3 regions of the Kluyvera sichuanensis genome follow, and region 3 is predicted to be linked to each of the others. Evidence: predicted binding sites of a transcription regulator. Region 3 holds the regulator's gene; each other region holds the start of a gene.
The links. The regulator CRP, encoded in region 3, controls carbon source genes, mostly activating them, when cyclic AMP is high. The targets are predictions, from matches to a motif close to ATGTGANNNNNNTCACAT.

Region 1 (6,127 bases), 2.0 Mb from region 3:
GTTTGCCTTCCTGTTCTGCGCGATTAACTTTGGTATGCCAGCCGGGCTGGCGTCGCTGGTGCTGCAGGCGCAGGCCTTCTTTACCATTATTCTTGGCGCGTTTGTCTTTGGCGAGCGCCTGCAGCGCAAGCAGCTGGTAGGGATTTCGCTGGCGGTATTCGGTGTGCTGGTGCTGATTGAAACCAGTATGACCGGGCAACATGTGCAACTGCTGGGCTTTATGCTGACGCTGGGTGCGGCGCTGTGCTGGGCATGCGGCAATATCTTCAACAAAAAGATCATGCTGCATCCATCGAAAACCGGCGTGATGTCGCTGGTGGTCTGGAGCGCGCTGATTCCGATTGTGCCGTTTATGCTGAGTTCGTGGATTTTCGAAGGCCCGCAACTGATGGCGCAGAGCCTGATTCATATTGATCTCACTACCGTGCTGTCACTGGCCTATCTCTCCTTTATTGCCAGTATTGTGGGTTACGGGATTTGGGGTTCGCTGCTTGGACGTTATGAAACCTGGCGCGTGGCGCCGCTGTCGCTTCTGGTGCCGGTGGTGGGGCTCGCCAGCGCGTCGCTGCTGCTCGGTGAGACGCTGTCGGTGATGCAACTGGCAGGGGCGTTGCTGATTATGGCCGGGTTGCTGATCAACGTCTTTGGCCTGCGTATTCCGGGGTTGCGTCGGGCGGTGAGGGGATAACGGGATAAAAAAAGCCCCGCCGAAGCGGGGCAATAACGTTTAGCGATTTTTATCGTTGTAGTACGGTACGCCCAGTTCATCTGATTTATCGCTACCGGCGGCCATATGATTAAAATCAAACGGCGACTGGTTGCTGGCAGATGGCATCAGCATGTCCTGATGGGCGTGATTTTGTGCCGGTAGTTGTTCCGCATAGCTTGCGCTTGCGGCCATCGTCAGGGCGACGAAAGCAACGGCAGCGAACAGTTTCATTATTTCCTCGATACGTCTTTTTGCAGGCGATTAACAGACACAGTGATTAATAGGGAACAGGTAGCGAGAATCCTCGCGCATATTGGTCACGCGGTACTTGTGCGGTGGCACATCAAAGTAGTTTTTAAACGTCCGCGTCAGCGTCTGCTGCGATTCAAAACCGTAACGTTCGGCCAGATAGAGAATCGGCTCGTTGCCTTCTTTTAACTTCTGGGCGATTTCCGTCAGTTTACGGGTGCGAATGTACTGACCTAATGAATGACCGGTCTCTTTTTTGAACATCCGCTGCAGGTGCCATTTTGAGTAACCGGAACGCTCAGACACTTTCTCAAGTGACAGAGGGGATTCCAGGTTATCTTCGATCCAGTCCAAAATGCTATGAATAGTAATAGCGTCAGTGTTACGTCTGGACATCGTCTTACCTCTTCTTCTGTTTACGGCAATATTTTTTTAAGGAGAAGTTCGAGCGTCGCAACTTCATTTGCCGTTAAGTTTTTTGTTAATTCCTGGTGCAGGTTTTGCCCAACGAGCAGGTGGCATTGTTCACAAATGGCTGCGCCTTCTGGCGTCAGCTGAATCAATACCCCACGTTTGTCATTTGGATTGGGTAACCGGGCTATCCAGCCCCGACACAACAAACGATCAAGCATGCGGGTGAGCGCGCCCAGATCCACCGAAAGGGTCTTTTTCAACTCCACGGGGGTGATACTGCCCTGGCAACGGATAGAGCAAAGCACTCTGAATTGCGAGGCGGTAATCTCTTCTGGCGATAAATGCTCGTTGAGTAAGCGATCTTTTTTCTGGTTAACCATGTGAATCAGGTGCCCAAGTGGAATCATTTCATTGAAGAGATTGCTTGTGCTGTTCACAATGGTTGCCCTGGCAAGTACTTTAGTTGCGGTGGATATTATTTCTCACGCAATCATAAGTCAACTGAATGGATTGAGTGATGCCACGAATTGCTAAAACGGTTCAGACAGCCACAAATAGGATATCCTGTACTTAACCTGCCCGAAGCCAGATATGCTGCGCTGGTGAGGAATGGCCTGGTGTACAGCATGTTATTTTTCGTTAAACAGACAGGATTTTGGGACGCTTATGAAGGAACTTATTCAGGCAATAGGGCTTGGGCTGGTGGTATTGCTGCCGCTGGCTAACCCTTTAACGACCGTGGCGCTGTTCCTTGGGCTCTCCGGCAATATGAACAACGCAGAGCGTAACCGGCAGTCGCTGATGGCCTCGGTGTACGTCTTCGCTATCATGATGGTGGCCTATTATGCGGGCCAGGTGGTGATGAATACATTCGGTATATCAATACCTGGGCTGCGTATTGCCGGTGGGCTGATCGTGGCCTTTATCGGTTTCCGCATGCTGTTCCCGCAGCAGAAGGCGCATGACTCGCCGGAAGCGCGCAGCAAATCAGAAGAACTGGAAGACGAACCGACGGCGAACATCGCCTTTGTCCCGCTTGCCATGCCTAGCACCGCAGGCCCAGGGACGATTGCGATGATCATCAGTTCTGCATCGACGGTTAAGCACGGGGCGAATTTCCCTGACTGGGTGATTCTGGTCGCGCCGCCGATTATCTTTGCGCTGGTGGGCATTATCTTGTGGGGATGCTTACGTAGCTCAGGGGCGATTATGCGTCTGGTCGGGAAAGGGGGGATTGAAGCGATTTCCCGTCTGATGGGCTTCCTGCTGGTGTGTATGGGCGTGCAGTTTATTATTAACGGCGTGCTGGAAATTATTACGACCTATCACGCGTAAGGTTCCCGGCGTCGCTGCGCTCGGCCGGGCTACCAATCTGAACGTAGCCCGGCCAAGCGCAGCGACGCCGGGAAGCACATCAATGCTGATGCGCCTGTTCCTCTAACGATGCCGATGGCCAGCGGCGGAAAATCATCACCGACCAGACAAGCGCCGCCAGCGCCGGTGCCGCACCCACATAGCCGATAGATGACATCGACAGATGGGTGCTTATCTGGCTACCCAGCAGCGCCCCGGCACCAATCCCGATATTGAAAATCCCGGAGAACAGCGACATTGCTACGTCGGTGGCATCCGGCGCCAGCGCCAGCACTTTCACCTGCATTCCCAGACCGATCACCATAATGGCAATACCCCAGAAGATGCTGAGCACGGCGAGGTGAGTGGCATCCTGCGCGGCGGGAAGCAGCAACAGCAGGCAGACCAGCAGCAGGCCAATGGCACCGTTGATCAACCCTGACGAATGTTTATTGCCGAGCTTACTGAAGATAATGCTACCGATAATCCCCGCGCCGCCCAGCACCAGCAGCAGAATGGTGGCAAAGTTGCCGCTCAGCCCAGCCACCGTCTGCACAAAGGGTTCAATATAGCTGTAGGCGGTGTAATGGGCGGTCACCACCACCACGGTCAGCAGATAGATGCTCATCAGCGCCGGACGACGGAACAGCACCGGCAGGCTTTTCAGCGAACCGGAATGTTCACTCGGCAGCTTAGGCAGCAGCTTAATCAGCGCCAGCATGGTGATGAGCGCACCCACGCCGATGGCGAAGAAGGTGGTTCGCCAGCCGAAGTATTGCCCCACGATACGACCAATCGGAATGCCGAAGACCATTGCCAACGCCGTGCCGGTCGCAATCAGGCTCAGCGCTTGTGCGCGCTTACCGGCAGGTGCCATACGAATCGCCAGAGAGGCGGTAATTGACCAGAACACCGCATGGGCAAAAGCAATTCCGATTCGGCTTATCACCAGTACGGTGAAGTTCCACGCGAGGAACGACAGCACGTGGCTGGCAATGAACAGAATAAAAAGCCCGATCAGCAATTTACGCCGTTCCATCTGGCTGGTCAGCAGCATAAACGGCAGCGACATCAGCGCGACCACCCAGGCGTAGATGGTCAGCATGATCCCGACCTGCGCTGTCTGCATGCCAAAACTGCTGGCGATGTCGGAGAGCAGCCCAACCGGGACGAATTCAGTGGTATTGAAGATAAAAGCAGCGATAGCCAGCGTGACTACCCGAAGCCACGCGATCCGACGAGAGACCGTGTTTGTTGTCATAAAAATGCACCGGGAGCGTTAAAGAAAGGAACAGATAAGCGATCTTAAAGCGATTTTTGCGACAAATACAATTATTTTGTGATTAACCTCTCATTTTTATAATTGTGTGACGGTGTCACTTTTTAGCGCCAGAAAGCGAGTTGCCGGTATTCATTTTTTATGTCAGTTTGCTATCTCGCACATATGATTCAGGGGATCCGCATGCACGAGATTGATTTTTATATGGTTGATGCCTTCAGCGACCATGCTTTCGGTGGTAACGCGGCGGCGGTTTGTCTGCTTGACGACTGGTTGCCCGATGAGACGTTGTTGAAAATGGCCCGTCAGCATAATCAATCGGAAACGGCGTTTATTGTTAAGCAGCACGGTGGTTTTGCCCTGCGCTGGTTTACCACCCAAAATGAAGTTAACCTCTGTGGCCACGCGACGCTTGCCAGCGCTCACGTGGTGTTTCAGCACCTTCATTACCCTGATGAACGCGTCCATTTCGACACCTTGTCCGGCCGCTTAACCGTCTCGCGCCGCGACGAATGGCTCACGCTGGATTTCCCTGCTGGTGCCACCCAGAACGCCACGCCTCCTGCGGACATGCTGCATGCGCTGGGTATTACCCACTACCTGAATGCCCGCAAAGGCCGCGCCTGGGTGATTGAGCTGGAAAACCGGCAGCAGGTTGAAGCGCTGAAACCCAATATCAGCGCCATGATCCCCGGTGAACATAAAGTGTCCGTCACCGCTGCGGGCGACGGTGATTATGATTTTGTTAGCCGCTTCTTCTCACCGGGTGAAGCGGTATGGGAAGACCCGGTCACCGGCTCCGCACACACCATGTTAATTCCGTACTGGGGCGAAAAGCTCGGTAAAACCCGAATGCTGGCGCGTCAGGTATCCGCGCGCGGTGGGGATGTACGCTGTGAATGGGTGGGTGAGCGGGTATTGATGAGCGGGGTGGCGAGAACTTATTTACAAGGGAAAGTGCTGCTGGATTAAGCTAGCCTCATTGGTCTTCACCTCCTATTGAGGAAGTTTCAGGAACAATGTCCGCTGCTGAGTTTGTGATGGTTTGAAGCCATGATGAATATAGAAGTTTTTGGCTTCTTCCGTAAGCGCGTGAACCATAATTGCACGAACACCAATATTCTCGGCTACCCGATAGCAACGAAGCACTGCGTCATGCAGTAAATCAGCACCAAGCCCATTTCCACGGAACGAGACATCGACAGCCAGACGGGCAAGTATAATGACAGGAATGGGATCTGGCATGTTACGCCGAAGGCTGCCTGTCGCTTCTGTATGGTTGACGCTCCCGGTGGCCAGAGAATAAAAGCCGGCTATTTGTTTCGTATCCTTCTTACAAACCACAAACGTTCTGGCCGCTCCGAGAGCCTGATTTTTGACGCCCCTTTGCTTTAACCAGTCATCAAGCACGGCTTCACCGCTGACAAACTCTGCGGTCTGGTGAAAGGTGGATAAAGGTTCTGGTGCTGTTACACGTCCCACTGCGGTTTCCTTGCCAGCAGTTTTTCGATAACGGGATCAGCGGTGACCGGTGCATCAATCATATCGATGAACTCTGCGTATTGCTCATCGTTAAAATTGAAGACGCGGCGGTCGAGAATAACATCTTCGGCAGCCTTACAGGCCATTTCCAGAATGAAATCTGTACGTGATTTGTGAAGGATATCCGCAGCAGCATCAATAAGTGCTCGCTGGGATTCTTTGGCCCTAAGGTTGAGTTGAACATCTGATTTCATGAAACACCTCCGTATAGCATTTGCTTTACAGAGTAGCACAATGACGATGTATAGCAAACGCTATACATCAAGTTCTCGTTATAGGCAGCAACCCTAATTACGTCTGGATATGGGACTCTCTGATTTGAGAGTCCCACTAAATGGGTGCAATGCACCGGGCTCTTGCTTCACTAAATCGCTATACCGGGAAGATAAAGATGGCGCCCGCGCACAGCGCCAGAATGCGAATCAGGTACATCGGAATCGTGAAGAGCCAAAACTCCGACATTTTATATTTCCCCATGCCCATTATCATGGCTGGCATACCGTCAATCGGCATATAGCCACCGTTCCAGCCGGATATCGTGATCGCAATGGCCGCCGCCGTTGGGTTTAGCCCTAGCCCGG
Region 2 (6,127 bases), 2.0 Mb from region 3:
GAGATGACCGCCATTTGTCAGGGGCGTTCGTAGAGACAATGGATGCGCCATCGTCCTGCTAGAACGCTTTTTTGTGGGCCAGACGGGTAATTAAATCGGTAATGCTTAATACCAGCGCCGACCGCACCATTTGCTGATAGCGCTGCTCCTGCATGGTTCTTAGCGCATCATCCACCACATCCTCCGGCATATGCAGCGTTGGAGGGGGCGGCAACGCCGTCATGCTGTGCAGCATGCTAATCGGGCCGAGGACTTCATCATCGGTAAAGCTGTAAACGGTCTTCTCCTGCTCCAGCTCGTTGTTTAGCGCTACCAGCAGCTCCACGTCTTCATATTCATCGCGGCTGATCACGCCGAGTGCGTAAATGAGCTTGAGACGGACCGACAGATTCGCTAATGGGCCGCTACCTTCGAGCAGCGGTTCGACGGCGTACTTAACGGCATAATCGTCTTTACGAAAAGCCTGAAGAATCAGCTGATCGACCGCTTCAGCCAGCAGCAAGACGGCGGTCTGAATAAAACCGCTGAGCGTCTGGCGCGCGTTGAGCTTTTCCAGCACGCGGTTCTCTGCGGCCTGGTTTTTATAAAGGTCAGATTCGTCCATTGTCGCCATCATGGTGGTTTCATTGACCGAAGGGCGCGGCTTTAGCGGCGTCGGCTCCTTCGGATGATGTCCTTGTATCTCTGGTTGCGTCGTCAAACGCAGTCGATTTTGTTTCATCTTACCTTCTTATTCTGGAGCTGCTGTCCCGGCAGCAGCTCCAACCCTATGGGCAACAACATTATTTCCGTTGCATGGCGTTATACACATTCGCTATCTGGGCGACAAGCGTTGGCTGGTCCTGCAGGCCGCAGACCTGGGTGACGGTGTGGGCGACGCCATTATCGCGCAGCAGGCTCGCCATTTCTTGCGCCTGCGGGTCATCGCCGCTGCGATAGCTTAACGCTGCCGCAATGCCCATCACCAGGTTGTTATGAGGCAGGCCGTATTCCAGCGTGCCGCGCAATGGCTTGATCAGACGGTCGCCTTCGCTGAGCTTGCGCAGCGGCTGACGGCCCACGCGCTCCACGTCGTCATGCAGGTACGGGTTTTCAAAGCGAGTCAGGATCTTCTCGATATAGGCCGCATGCTGCTCAGGGTTAAAGCCGTAGCGTTTGATCAGCACATCGCCGCTCTCCACCATCGCGCCTTTCACCACATCGCGAATGGCCGGGTCCAGAATGGCATCGCGAATCGTTTTATGCCCGGCCAGTTGACCAAGATAAGCGGTGATGGCGTGACCGGTATTGAGGGTAAACAGCTTACGCTCGATATAGGCCATCAGATTGCTGGTGGACTCCATACCGGCGATTTCCGGCAGTGCGCCTTTGAACTGCGTGCTGTCGACAATCCACTCGCTAAAGGTTTCCACGGTCACGTCCAACGGATCGTCGTTCGCCGCCGAACCCGGCGGTACGATACGGTCTACCGCAGAATCGACGAATCCAATATGTTCTTCCACCCAGCCGTGCAGCTCGGCGGGCATCGCCTGCAGCACGTGCTGTTTGAGCTGGCTGGTGCCGCGCACCATATTCTCGCAGGCGATGATATTCATCGGTTGATGATTACCGTTGTCATGGCGGGCAATCAGTCCCTGCGCCAGCGTACTGGCGATTTTGCTCAATACCTGTGGGCCCACGGCGGTGGTGATGATGTCGGCTTCAGCAATCTGCTGGATGGCATCCGGGCTGTTGCTGTGGATAGCGCTGACGCGGTTAACCTGCTCGATGCGGGCATTTTCACCCACCACGTTGACCTGATAGTGCTGCTGATGCGCCAACTGATCGACCAGCGGCTGGTTAACGTCGGCAAAGGTTAACTCTGCCTGGGCATCGGCCAGCAATTTACCGATAAATCCCCGACCAATATTCCCTGCACCAAAATGAATCGCTTTCATAAATCTGACCTCGAGAAAAACTTTCCATGTCAGGGGCGGCTCGCCCCTGAAGCCTTATGCTGCTTGTTCGCCGGACAGGATTTGTAGAATTTCCTGCACGCTGCTGGTTTGCGTCAGACGCTCAATCACGTCTTTATCATCCAGGGCGTTTGCTAAGCGGGCGATAACCTGTACGTGCTCGTTGTTGCGGGCGGCAATGCCGATAACCAGGCGGGCAATATCGTCCGGCTCATCGCCGAATCGAACGCCTTCTGGGTACTGGCAAATGACAATCCCGGTGCGCAGCACGCGGTCTTTGGCTTCTACGGTACCGTGCGGCACCGCGATGGATTCTCCCAGGTAAGTGGTGGTCAGCGCTTCACGCGCCAGCATGGCATCCACATAGTCCGGCTCAACGTAGCCGCCGGAGACCAGCATCTCACCGGCAAAGCGGATAGCCTGAGCCTTATTTTCAGCGGTCAGGTTGAGGAAAATGTTGTCCGCGCTGAGCTTAAACAGATTCTCATCGCGCTCGGTGCCGTCAAAAGCGTCATCGTTCGCCGCGATAATCGTCTGGTTAATGAGACGGCCATCGTTCGCGGCGGCAGGCAGTTTAGCTGCCAGCAGACGGGTGGTCAGGTCGGTATACAGGCCGCTATCAAGGAAGTTGGAGAGCGACATGTGCATCGCCTGTGGCGCAAAGCGCATGGCGCGTTCGGTTAAGTCCTGATGGGTAATCACCAGGTCAACGTCGTCAGGCAGGCTGTTAATGGCGCAGTTGCTCACCGAAATGTGGGTCAGGCCCGCATCTTTCACCTTTTTACGCAGCACGCCTGCGCCCAGTGCGCTGGAGCCCATACCCGCATCGCACGCCACGATGATTTTACGCACGTGGTGCAGATCTTTAGACAGGTCGAGCGTTTCGCTACGCATCGCTGGCTGCGGCAGTTCGCCGGAGGATTTACCGCCGGATTTAGACTGCTGCTTCAGGCTCTGCATGCGACGGGTGGCTTCGGCCAGACCGTTGCTCTCTTCATCGCCAACGCGAACGCGTTTCAGCAACATGGAGGCGGTCAGGAAAGAGACCAGCGTTGAGGCCAGAATTGACAGCACCACGCCAATAATAGAAGCCTTCGGCGTCATCAGCAGCACGGCAAAGATAGAGCCAGGAGAAGCCGGGGAGACCAGGCCAGCGTTGAACAGCGTCAGGGTAAAGACGCCGGTCATGCCGCCCAGAATCACCGCCAGCAGCAGACGTGGGTTCATCAGCACGTACGGGAAGTAGATTTCGTGGATACCGCCGAAGAAGTGAATAATCGCCGCACCGCCTGCAGACTGCTTGGCGCTGCCTTTACCAAAGAACATGTACGCCAGCAGCACGCCGAGGCCTGGGCCTGGGTTCGCTTCAATCAGGAAGAAGATAGATTTACCGGTTTCGGTGGCCTGCTGAATGCCCAGCGGTGAGAAGATACCGTGGTTAATCGCATTGTTGAGGAACAGAATTTTTGCCGGTTCAACAAAGATAGAGGTCAACGGCAGCAGGTTGTTCTGCACCATGACGTTAACGCCGGTTGCCAGCGCTTTAGAGAGCAACTCAACCATCGGGCCAATCGCCAGGAAGGCGAGCATCGCCAACAGCATGCCGATGATACCGGCTGAGAAGTTGTTCACCAGCATCTCAAAGCCGCTTTTGATTTTGCCGTCAACCCAGCGGTCGAAGCGTTTAATTGCCCAGCCGCCCAGTGGACCAGCAATCATTGCGCCCATAAACATTGGCATATCGGCGCCAACGATAACACCCATGGTAGTAATGGCACCGACCACGCCGCCGCGCTCGCCGCCGATAAGACGGCCGCCGGTATAACCGATTAACAGCGGCAGCAGATAGGTGATCATCGGGCCGACCAGTTTGGCTAACGTCTCGTTAGGGAGCCATCCGGTGGGAATAAACAGTGCAGTAATCAAACCCCAGGCAATGAATGCGCCAATATTGGGCATCACCATATTGCTGAGGAAGCGGCCAAAATTCTGTACCTTGACCTTGATATCTGGTGATAACATAAAAACACCCCTCGTGGTGCGCGTCTTAGATGCTGCGCGTCGTCATAGTTGTGATGGTTTCGCCAAAAACCATCCAGTCGTTCAGTATGCAAAATCGACTCTATCACGGCGTTTTCGTCTCGCGTACCCCGAGGGGTGTTTGTGATCTTGATCACTCTCACCACCCTATCAACAGGTCACTTTTGGTGATCGTTGTCACATAAAGTGGCTGTAAGTTGGCTACAAAGCGAAATTATGTCCTTTCCTGCCCTGTTTTTTGTGATTTAAATCACCTTTTTTATTGGCGTGTTTGTTTTTAAATTGTGATCAAATTCACAAGATAAATTTACATTCCCCTCACACTCCTGCGCTTTCCTGTTATGCACAGGCGTTTACGTTAGAAAATTACAGCGCTCCGCCATCAGCGACAAAAAAGCCCTGCGAGGTTTCCCAGGCAGGGCGTGAATGGATTAGGGGGCGATTAGCTGAACAGAGCGGTGATGGATGCGCTGCCGAGGCTATGGAAGTGCACGTTGAAGCCGACCATCGCGCCGCTGGCGCCTTCATCAACGTCAATGCTCTCAACGTCCATCGCATGGACGGTGAAGATATAACGGTGGGTTTCGCCTTTTGGCGGTGCCGCGCCGCCGTAGCCCGCTTTACCGAAGTCGGTACGGGTTTGCAGGGCGCCTGCCGGTAACCCGACCAGACCAGAGCCTGCACCGGTTGGCAGTTCACGGGTGTCGGCTGGAATATTGGCAACGATCCAGTGCCACCAACCGGAGCCGGTTGGGGCATCCGGATCGTAGCAGGTTACGACAAAGCTTTTGGTGCCCGCAGGAACGTCTTCCCAGGCCAGATGGGGAGAAAGGTTTTCGCCATCGTAGCCCATGCCGTTGAACACCTGGCGATGAGGGAGCTTTTCACCGTCACGCAGGTCGTGGCTGACTAATTTCATCAACTGCCTCCTTTGTTAATCAACTGATTAACAAAGGAGTGTAGCGGTAACGTGGGGAGATTACCGCAGCTTATTGGATAAAAAATGTTTCCTGCTCAACCGCGAGACATATCGCCCGCGTCAGACGCGTCAGCTGCTGCGGCGTAATAGGGTACGGTGGCATCAGATAAATCAGGCGGTCAAACGGACGGATCCACACCCCTTGTTCGACGAAGAAGCGCTGGAGCAGAGCCGGGTTCACCGGATAGCGCGTCTCGACGACGCCAATGGCCCCCAGCACGCGGACATCGGCGACCAGCGGTGCGTCGGCGGCCGGAGCGAGTTCGCGCTTGAGCTGACGTTCAATTGCCGCCACCTGCGTTTGCCACTCGCCGCTCTCCAGCAGCGCCAGGCTTTCAGTGGCGACGGCGCAGGCCAGCGGGTTGCCCATAAAGGTCGGGCCGTGCATAAAGCAGCCCGCTTCACCGTTGCTGATGGTCTCGGCAACCTCACGGGTGGTGATCGCGGCGGAGAGGGTCATGGTACCGCCGGTTAGCGCTTTTCCGAGACACAGAATATCGGCGCTGATGCCCGCATGATCGCAGGCAAAGAGCTTGCCGGTACGGCCAAAGCCGGTGGCAATTTCATCGGCAATCAGCAGGATCCCTTCGCGATCGCACATCTTACGAATTCGTTTGAGCCACTCCGGATGGTACATCCGCATGCCGCCCGCGCCCTGAACCACAGGCTCAAGAATAACGGCGGCAATCTCGTGGCGATGCGCAGCCATCAGACGAGCAAAGGCCACCATATCGTACTCGTCAAACTCCCCGTCAAAGCGGCTATGCGGCGCGGGCGCGAAGAGGTTCTCCGGCAGGTAGCCCTTCCACAGGCTGTGCATCGAGTTATCCGGGTCGCACACCGACATCGCGCCAAAGGTATCGCCGTGATAGCCGTTGCGGAAGGTCAGGAAACGCTGGCGCGACTCGCCTTTGGCTTGCCAGTACTGCAACGCCATTTTCATTGCCACTTCCACCGCCACCGAACCTGAGTCAGCAAGGAACACGCACTCCAGCGGCTCCGGGGTCATCGCCACCAGTTTACGGCACAACGCCACGGCGGAAGGGTGGGTAATACCGCCAAACATCACGTGCGACATCTGGTCGATCTGCGTCTTCATCGCCGCGTTCAGACGTGGGTGGTTGTAGCCGTGAATGGCGGCCCACCACGAGGA
Region 3 (6,127 bases):
TGAGTACGGCGGCCATGTCGGGTTTATCGGCGGTACCCTGCGTCACCCGGAAATGTGGCTGGAAAAACGCATCCCCGACTGGCTGATGCCGTGGCTAGGAGCAAAAGCATGATGATTCCCTGGCAGGATATCGACCCGGAGACGCTGGATAATCTGATTGAAAGCTTTGTCTTGCGCGAAGGCACTGATTATGGTGAATATGAACGTTCACTTGCGCAAAAGGTCGCCGACGTCAAACACCAGCTACAAACAGGCGAAGCGGTGCTGGTCTGGTCTGAGCTTCACGAGACCGTCAACATCATGCCCCGTAACCAATTTCGCGGTTAACTATACTCTAACGATAGGGAGCGTTTTACCCGCTTCCGTTGTCGTCTGTTCAGGGAGTTATTCGCATGTCTGCCAAACATCCGGTCATTGCCGTTACCGGCTCCAGCGGAGCAGGAACCACCACCACCAGCCTCGCGTTTCGTAAAATCTTTGCTCAGCTCAACCTGCGCGCGGCGGAAGTCGAAGGCGACAGCTTTCACCGCTATACCCGTCCGGAAATGGATATGGCTATCCGCAAGGCCCGTGACCTTGGCCGCCATATCAGCTACTTCGGCCCGGATGCCAACGACTTTGGCCTGCTGGAACAGACCTTTCGCGACTACGGCCTGAACGGGCAAGGGAAATCGCGTAAATACCTGCATACCTACGACGAGGCGGTGCCGTGGAACCAGGTGCCCGGTACGTTTACGCCGTGGCAGCCGCTGCCGGAACCGACCGATGTGCTGTTCTATGAAGGACTGCACGGTGGCGTCGTTACCCCGCAGCACGATGTGGCTCGCCATGTTGATCTGTTGGTCGGCGTGGTACCGATTGTTAACCTGGAGTGGATTCAGAAGATGATCCGCGACACCAGCGAGCGCGGTCACTCTCGTGAGGCAGTGATGGATTCGGTGGTGCGGTCGATGGAAGACTACATCAACTTCATTACCCCGCAGTTCTCCCGCACTCATATCAACTTCCAGCGCGTGCCGACGGTCGACACCTCTAACCCATTTGCGGCCAAAAGCATTCCGTCGCTGGACGAGAGTTTCGTGGTGATTCACTTCCGTAATCTCGACCACATCGACTACCCGTGGCTACTGGCCATGTTGCAGGGTTCATTTATCTCGCATATGAATACGCTGGTCGTTCCCGGTGGGAAGATGGGGCTGGCGATGGAATTAATCATGACGCCGCTGGTGCAGCGTCTGATGGAAGGTCGGAACTAGCATCAAGACCAGGTAGCCCGGACGAGGCGCGCGAGCACCGACGCCGGGAATGGCCCCGGCGTTACTACGTTCGGCCGGGCTACGTCTGGCATGTAATCAGCCTTCAATCACTTCGTAAGAGTGAGTGATGTTCACCGCTTTTTCGAGCATCAGCGCAACCGAGCAGTATTTCTCAGCAGAGAGATCGACCGCACGCGATACCGCCGCATCCTTCAACGCTTTACCGGTGACGATAAAGTGCAGGTTGATGTGCGTAAACAGACGCGGGGCTTCTTCACGACGCTCGGAGGTGAGCTTCACTTCGCAGTCGGTCACGTCATTGCGACCTTTTTGCAGGATGGAGACCACGTCAATCGCGCTGCAACCGCCGGCGGCCATCAGCACCACTTCCATCGGGCTTGGCGCTTTATCGCCAGAGTTACCGTCCATCAAAATTTGGTGGCCTGAAGCTGACTCACCGAGGAAGGTTAACCCCTCAACCCATTTCACACGCGCTTGCATAATATTTAACTCCCAGGTTGCAATTTTCTTCTCAGATTACGCGCACATAACAATTCTCGCAATGGAAGGCGATCGACGTCATGCTGAAGCGAGACACCAGGAGACACACGGCAAAAGCTATGCTAAAACAGTCAGGATGCTACGGTAATACATAAACGTACTGCATGTATGCAGAGGACATCACATTACAGGCTGCGACCCTATTCGACAGCCGACTTCCCAGGTAACGGGAAGGATACTATTGCAACCAGTGGCTGCAATGTTTTTGCCGCTGGGAAGAGCTTATAACAGAGGATAACCGCGCATGGTGCTTGGCAAACCGCAAACAGACCCTACTCTCGAATGGTTCTTGTCTCATTGCCATATTCATAAGTACCCATCGAAGAGCACGCTGATTCACCAGGGTGAAAAAGCAGAGACGCTGTATTACATCGTAAAAGGCTCCGTGGCTGTACTCATCAAGGACGAAGAAGGCAAAGAGATGATCCTCTCTTACCTCAACCAGGGCGATTTTATCGGCGAGCTGGGTCTGTTCGAAGAAGGCCAGGAACGCAGCGCATGGGTACGAGCAAAAACCGCTTGTGAAGTTGCTGAAATCTCTTATAAAAAATTCCGTCAGCTGATCCAGGTTAACCCGGACATTCTGATGCGTCTCTCTTCTCAGATGGCGCGTCGTCTGCAGGTCACTTCCGAAAAAGTCGGTAACCTGGCCTTCCTGGACGTTACCGGTCGTATCGCACAGACCCTGCTGAACCTGGCAAAACAGCCTGATGCGATGACCCACCCAGACGGTATGCAGATTAAAATCACCCGTCAGGAAATCGGTCAGATCGTTGGCTGCTCCCGTGAAACCGTGGGCCGTATTCTGAAAATGCTGGAAGATCAGAACCTGATCTCCGCGCACGGCAAAACCATTGTCGTTTACGGTACCCGCTAATCCGGCCCAAAATGGCGTATTGTGAAAGCAATACGCCATTTTTGTTTTCCCCCTATGTGGCGCAGGCTGATTTACCACCCGGAAGTCAACTATGCACTGCGGCAAACGCTGGTGTTATGCCTGCCGGTTGCCATCGGGCTGCTTCTCGGCCACCTCCAGCAAGGTCTGCTGTTCTCCTTAGTGCCCGCCTGCTGCAATATCGCTGGCCTCGACACGCCGCATAAACGCTTTTTTAAGCGCCTGATTATTGGCGGCTGCCTGTTTGCTGGCTGTAGCCTTGCCGTACAGCTGCTGCTGGAACACGACATTTCCCTACCGTTGATTCTCACCGGGCTGGCGCTGCTGCTGGGCGTCACGGCGGAAATCAGCGCGCTGCACGGGCGGCTGCTGCCTGCCTCGCTGATTGCTTCCATCTTTACCCTAAGCCTGGCGGGTAATATGCCCATCTGGGAGCCATTGCTGCTCTACGCGCTGGGCACGCTCTGGTACGGGCTGTTTAACTGGTGGTGGTTCTGGATGTGGCGCGAACAGCCGCTGCGGGAATCGCTGAGCCTGCTCTATCGCCAGCTTGCCGAATACTGCGAGGCTAAATATAGCCTGCTGACCCAGCACACCGACCCGAGCACCGCGCTGCCGCCGCTGCTGACTCGCCAGCAGAAAGTGGTGGATCTGATTTCCCAATGCTATCAGCAGTTGCACATGCTTGCGGCTAACCAGCACAACGACTACAAGCGCCTGCTGCGCGCCTTCCAGGTGGGGCTCGATTTACAGGAGCATATCTCCGTCAGCCTGCACCAACCGGAAGAGGTACAAAAGCTGGTTGAACGCAGCCACGCCGAAGCGGTGATCCGCTGGAACGCCCAGACCGTCGCGGCACGCCTGAGGGTACTGGCAGACGATATTCTCTATCACCGCTACCCGACTCGCTTCAATATGGATAAGCAGATCGGCGCGCTGGAAAAAATTGCCGACCAGCATCCGGATAACCCGGTCGGCCAGTTCTGCGCCTGGCACTTCAGCCGTATCGCCCGCGTGCTGCGCTCCCAGCGACCGCTCTACCCGCGTGACCTGATGGCCGATAAACAGCGCCGCCTGCCGCTATTCCCGGCGCTTAAAAACTACCTGTCGCTGAAATCCCCGGCCCTGCGCAACGCCGCCCGGCTCAGCGTGATGCTGAGCATCGCCAGCCTGATGGGCGCAGCGCTGCACCTACCGAAGCCTTACTGGATCCTGATGACGGTGCTGCTGGTCACGCAGAACGGCTACGGCGCAACCCGCGTACGTATATTCCACCGCGCGGCGGGCACGCTGGCGGGGCTGGTGATTGCCGCCGTCGTCCTGCACTTCCATGCGCCGGAAGGGCTGGCGCTGACAGGCATGCTTATCGTCACGCTGGGGAGTTACCTGATCATCCGTCGCCACTACGGCTGGGCCACCGTTGGCTTTACTATCACTGCCGTGTATACCCTGCAGATTCTGACGCTGAACGGCGAGCAGTTCATCGTCGCCCGCTTTATCGACACCATCATCGGCTGCCTGATTGCCTTTGGCGGCATGATCTGGCTCTGGCCACAGTGGCAAAGCGGCCAGCTGCGGCAAAACGCTCAGGCGGCGCTGGAGGCAGACCAGGAGGCCATTCGTCTCATCTTAAGCCCCGACCCGCAGGCACCGAAGCTTGCCTACCAGCGGATGCGCGTCAACCAGGCACACAACACGCTCTTCAACACGCTGAATCAGGCCATGCAGGAGCCGGGCTTCAACTCGCGTTATCTGGCAGATATGAAGCTGTGGGTCACCCATAGTCAGTTTATCGTCGAGCACATTAATGCCATGACCACGCTGGCGCGCGAGCACAATATGCTGACGCCGGATCTGGCGCAGCAGTATCTGGAATCCTGTGAGGTTGCCCTTCAGCGCTGTCAGCAGCGTCTGGAGTACGATGAGGCGGGAAGTAGCGGTGAAGTGAATATTATGGAGTCGCCGGACGCGCTGTCCCACGGGCCGTTAAGCACCATGGAACAGCATCTTCAGCGTATTCTGGGGCATCTGAGCACCATGCACACCATCTCGTCGGTGGCCTGGCGACAGCGCCCCCGTCATGGCGGCTGGTTAAAACGACGGGCTAGCTAACGATTTTAGCGACCGCCTGAGCGAAGCGCTGCATCCCTTCGTCGATATCCGCCTCTTCCACCACCAGCGATGGCGCAAAGCGCATCACATCCGGCCCTGCGTTCAGTACCATCACGCCAACGTCCGCCGCCGCGTAGAGGAAATCACGCGCCCGGCCTTTGTATTTCTCGTTCAGCGCCGCGCCAATCAGCAACCCCATACCGCGCACATCGCTAAAGACATCGTACTTCGCGTTGATCTGCTGCAGATGCTGCACAAAGCGCTCGCGTTTGGCATTTACGCCGTTCAGCACTTCTGGGGTGTTGATAATATCGAATGCCGCACCCGCTACCGCACAGGCCAGCGGGTTACCGCCGTAGGTGGAGCCGTGTGAGCCGACGTGGAATGCGCTGGCAATGTCGTTGGTGGTCAGCATCGCGCTCACCGGGAAGCCGCCGCCCAGCGCTTTGGCGCTGGTGAGGATATCTGGTGTTACGCCATAGTGCATATAGGCAAACAGTGAACCGGTACGCCCCATGCCGCTTTGTACTTCATCAAACACTAGCAGCGCCTGATGCTTATCGCACAGGGCGCGCAGGCCCTGTAAGAACTCAGGGGTCGCCGCCAGCACGCCGCCTTCGCCCTGAATCGGCTCAACCACGATGGCGCAGGTATGGTCATCGATCACCGCTTCTACTGCATGCAGATCGTTAAACGGCACGTGGACGATATCGGCAGGTTTCGGGCCAAAGCCATCGGAATACTTCGGCTGCCCACCAACGGAGACGGTAAACAGCGAACGGCCATGGAAGGCATTATGGAAAGCGATGATTTTCGTTTTGTACGGGCTATGACGAGTGGATGCGTAGTAGCGCGCCAGCTTAAAGGCGGTTTCGTTCGCTTCCGTCCCGGAGTTCATAAACACCACGCGCTCGGCAAAGGTCGCGTCTACCAGCTTCTGGCCCAGACGCAGCGCCGGCTCGTTGGTGAAAACGTTACTGGTGTGCCACAGCGTTTCGCCCTGGGTTTTTAGCGCTTCAACCAGTGCCGGATGACAGTGGCCCAGCGCGGTCACCGCGATACCGCCCGCGAAATCAACGTACTCTTTGCCTTGCTGATCCCACACGCGGCTCCCTTTACCTTTCACCGGAATAAATTCAGCCGGTGCATAGATTGGCAAAATGACCTGATCGAAGGTCGCGCGGGTAATAGCAGGTTTTTTGGTTTCCATGTCATGCCCTTCTGCAAACGATGAAGCAATGATTGTGAGAATTTATCCACAAAATATGCATAAAAAATCACGTCATGGCAACTACTATCGCGT

Region 1: the regulator CRP is predicted to act here: its motif matches at 4,063-4,080, upstream of AB2B48_RS06285 (sugar transporter).
Region 2: the regulator CRP is predicted to act here: its motif matches at 4,117-4,134, upstream of AB2B48_RS00855 (PTS mannitol transporter subunit IICBA).

What each region holds. Positions count from the first base shown of each region.
Region 1 is NZ_CP162271.1:1,262,890-1,269,016, reverse strand. It holds gene eamA (O-acetylserine/cysteine exporter) at 1-688, shown strand, start outside; gene marB (multiple antibiotic resistance protein MarB) at 728-940, opposite strand; gene marA (MDR efflux pump AcrAB transcriptional activator MarA) at 971-1,354, opposite strand; gene marR (multiple antibiotic resistance transcriptional regulator MarR) at 1,375-1,809, opposite strand; gene AB2B48_RS06290 (MarC family NAAT transporter) at 2,039-2,707, shown strand; gene AB2B48_RS06285 (sugar transporter) at 2,787-3,986, opposite strand; gene AB2B48_RS06280 (PhzF family phenazine biosynthesis protein) at 4,188-4,976, shown strand; gene AB2B48_RS06275 (GNAT family N-acetyltransferase) at 5,001-5,486, opposite strand; gene AB2B48_RS06270 (DUF1778 domain-containing protein) at 5,474-5,740, opposite strand; gene AB2B48_RS06265 (SLC13 family permease) at 5,919-6,127, opposite strand, start outside.
Region 2 is NZ_CP162271.1:170,276-176,402, forward strand. It holds gene AB2B48_RS00845 (MltR family transcriptional regulator) at 59-721, opposite strand; gene AB2B48_RS00850 (mannitol-1-phosphate 5-dehydrogenase) at 783-1,937, opposite strand; gene AB2B48_RS00855 (PTS mannitol transporter subunit IICBA) at 1,992-3,977, opposite strand; gene AB2B48_RS00860 (kinase inhibitor) at 4,438-4,914, opposite strand; gene bioA (adenosylmethionine--8-amino-7-oxononanoate transaminase) at 4,985-6,127, opposite strand, start outside.
Region 3 is NZ_CP162271.1:3,293,750-3,299,876, forward strand. It holds gene AB2B48_RS15965 (hydrolase) at 1-112, shown strand, start outside; gene AB2B48_RS15970 (YheU family protein) at 109-327, shown strand; gene AB2B48_RS15975 (phosphoribulokinase) at 393-1,256, shown strand; gene AB2B48_RS15980 (OsmC family protein) at 1,353-1,757, opposite strand; gene crp (cAMP-activated global transcriptional regulator CRP) at 2,062-2,694, shown strand; gene AB2B48_RS15990 (YccS/YhfK family putative transporter) at 2,749-4,824, shown strand; gene AB2B48_RS15995 (bifunctional acetylornithine/succinyldiaminopimelate transaminase) at 4,817-6,034, opposite strand; gene pabA (aminodeoxychorismate synthase component 2) at 6,119-6,127, opposite strand, start outside.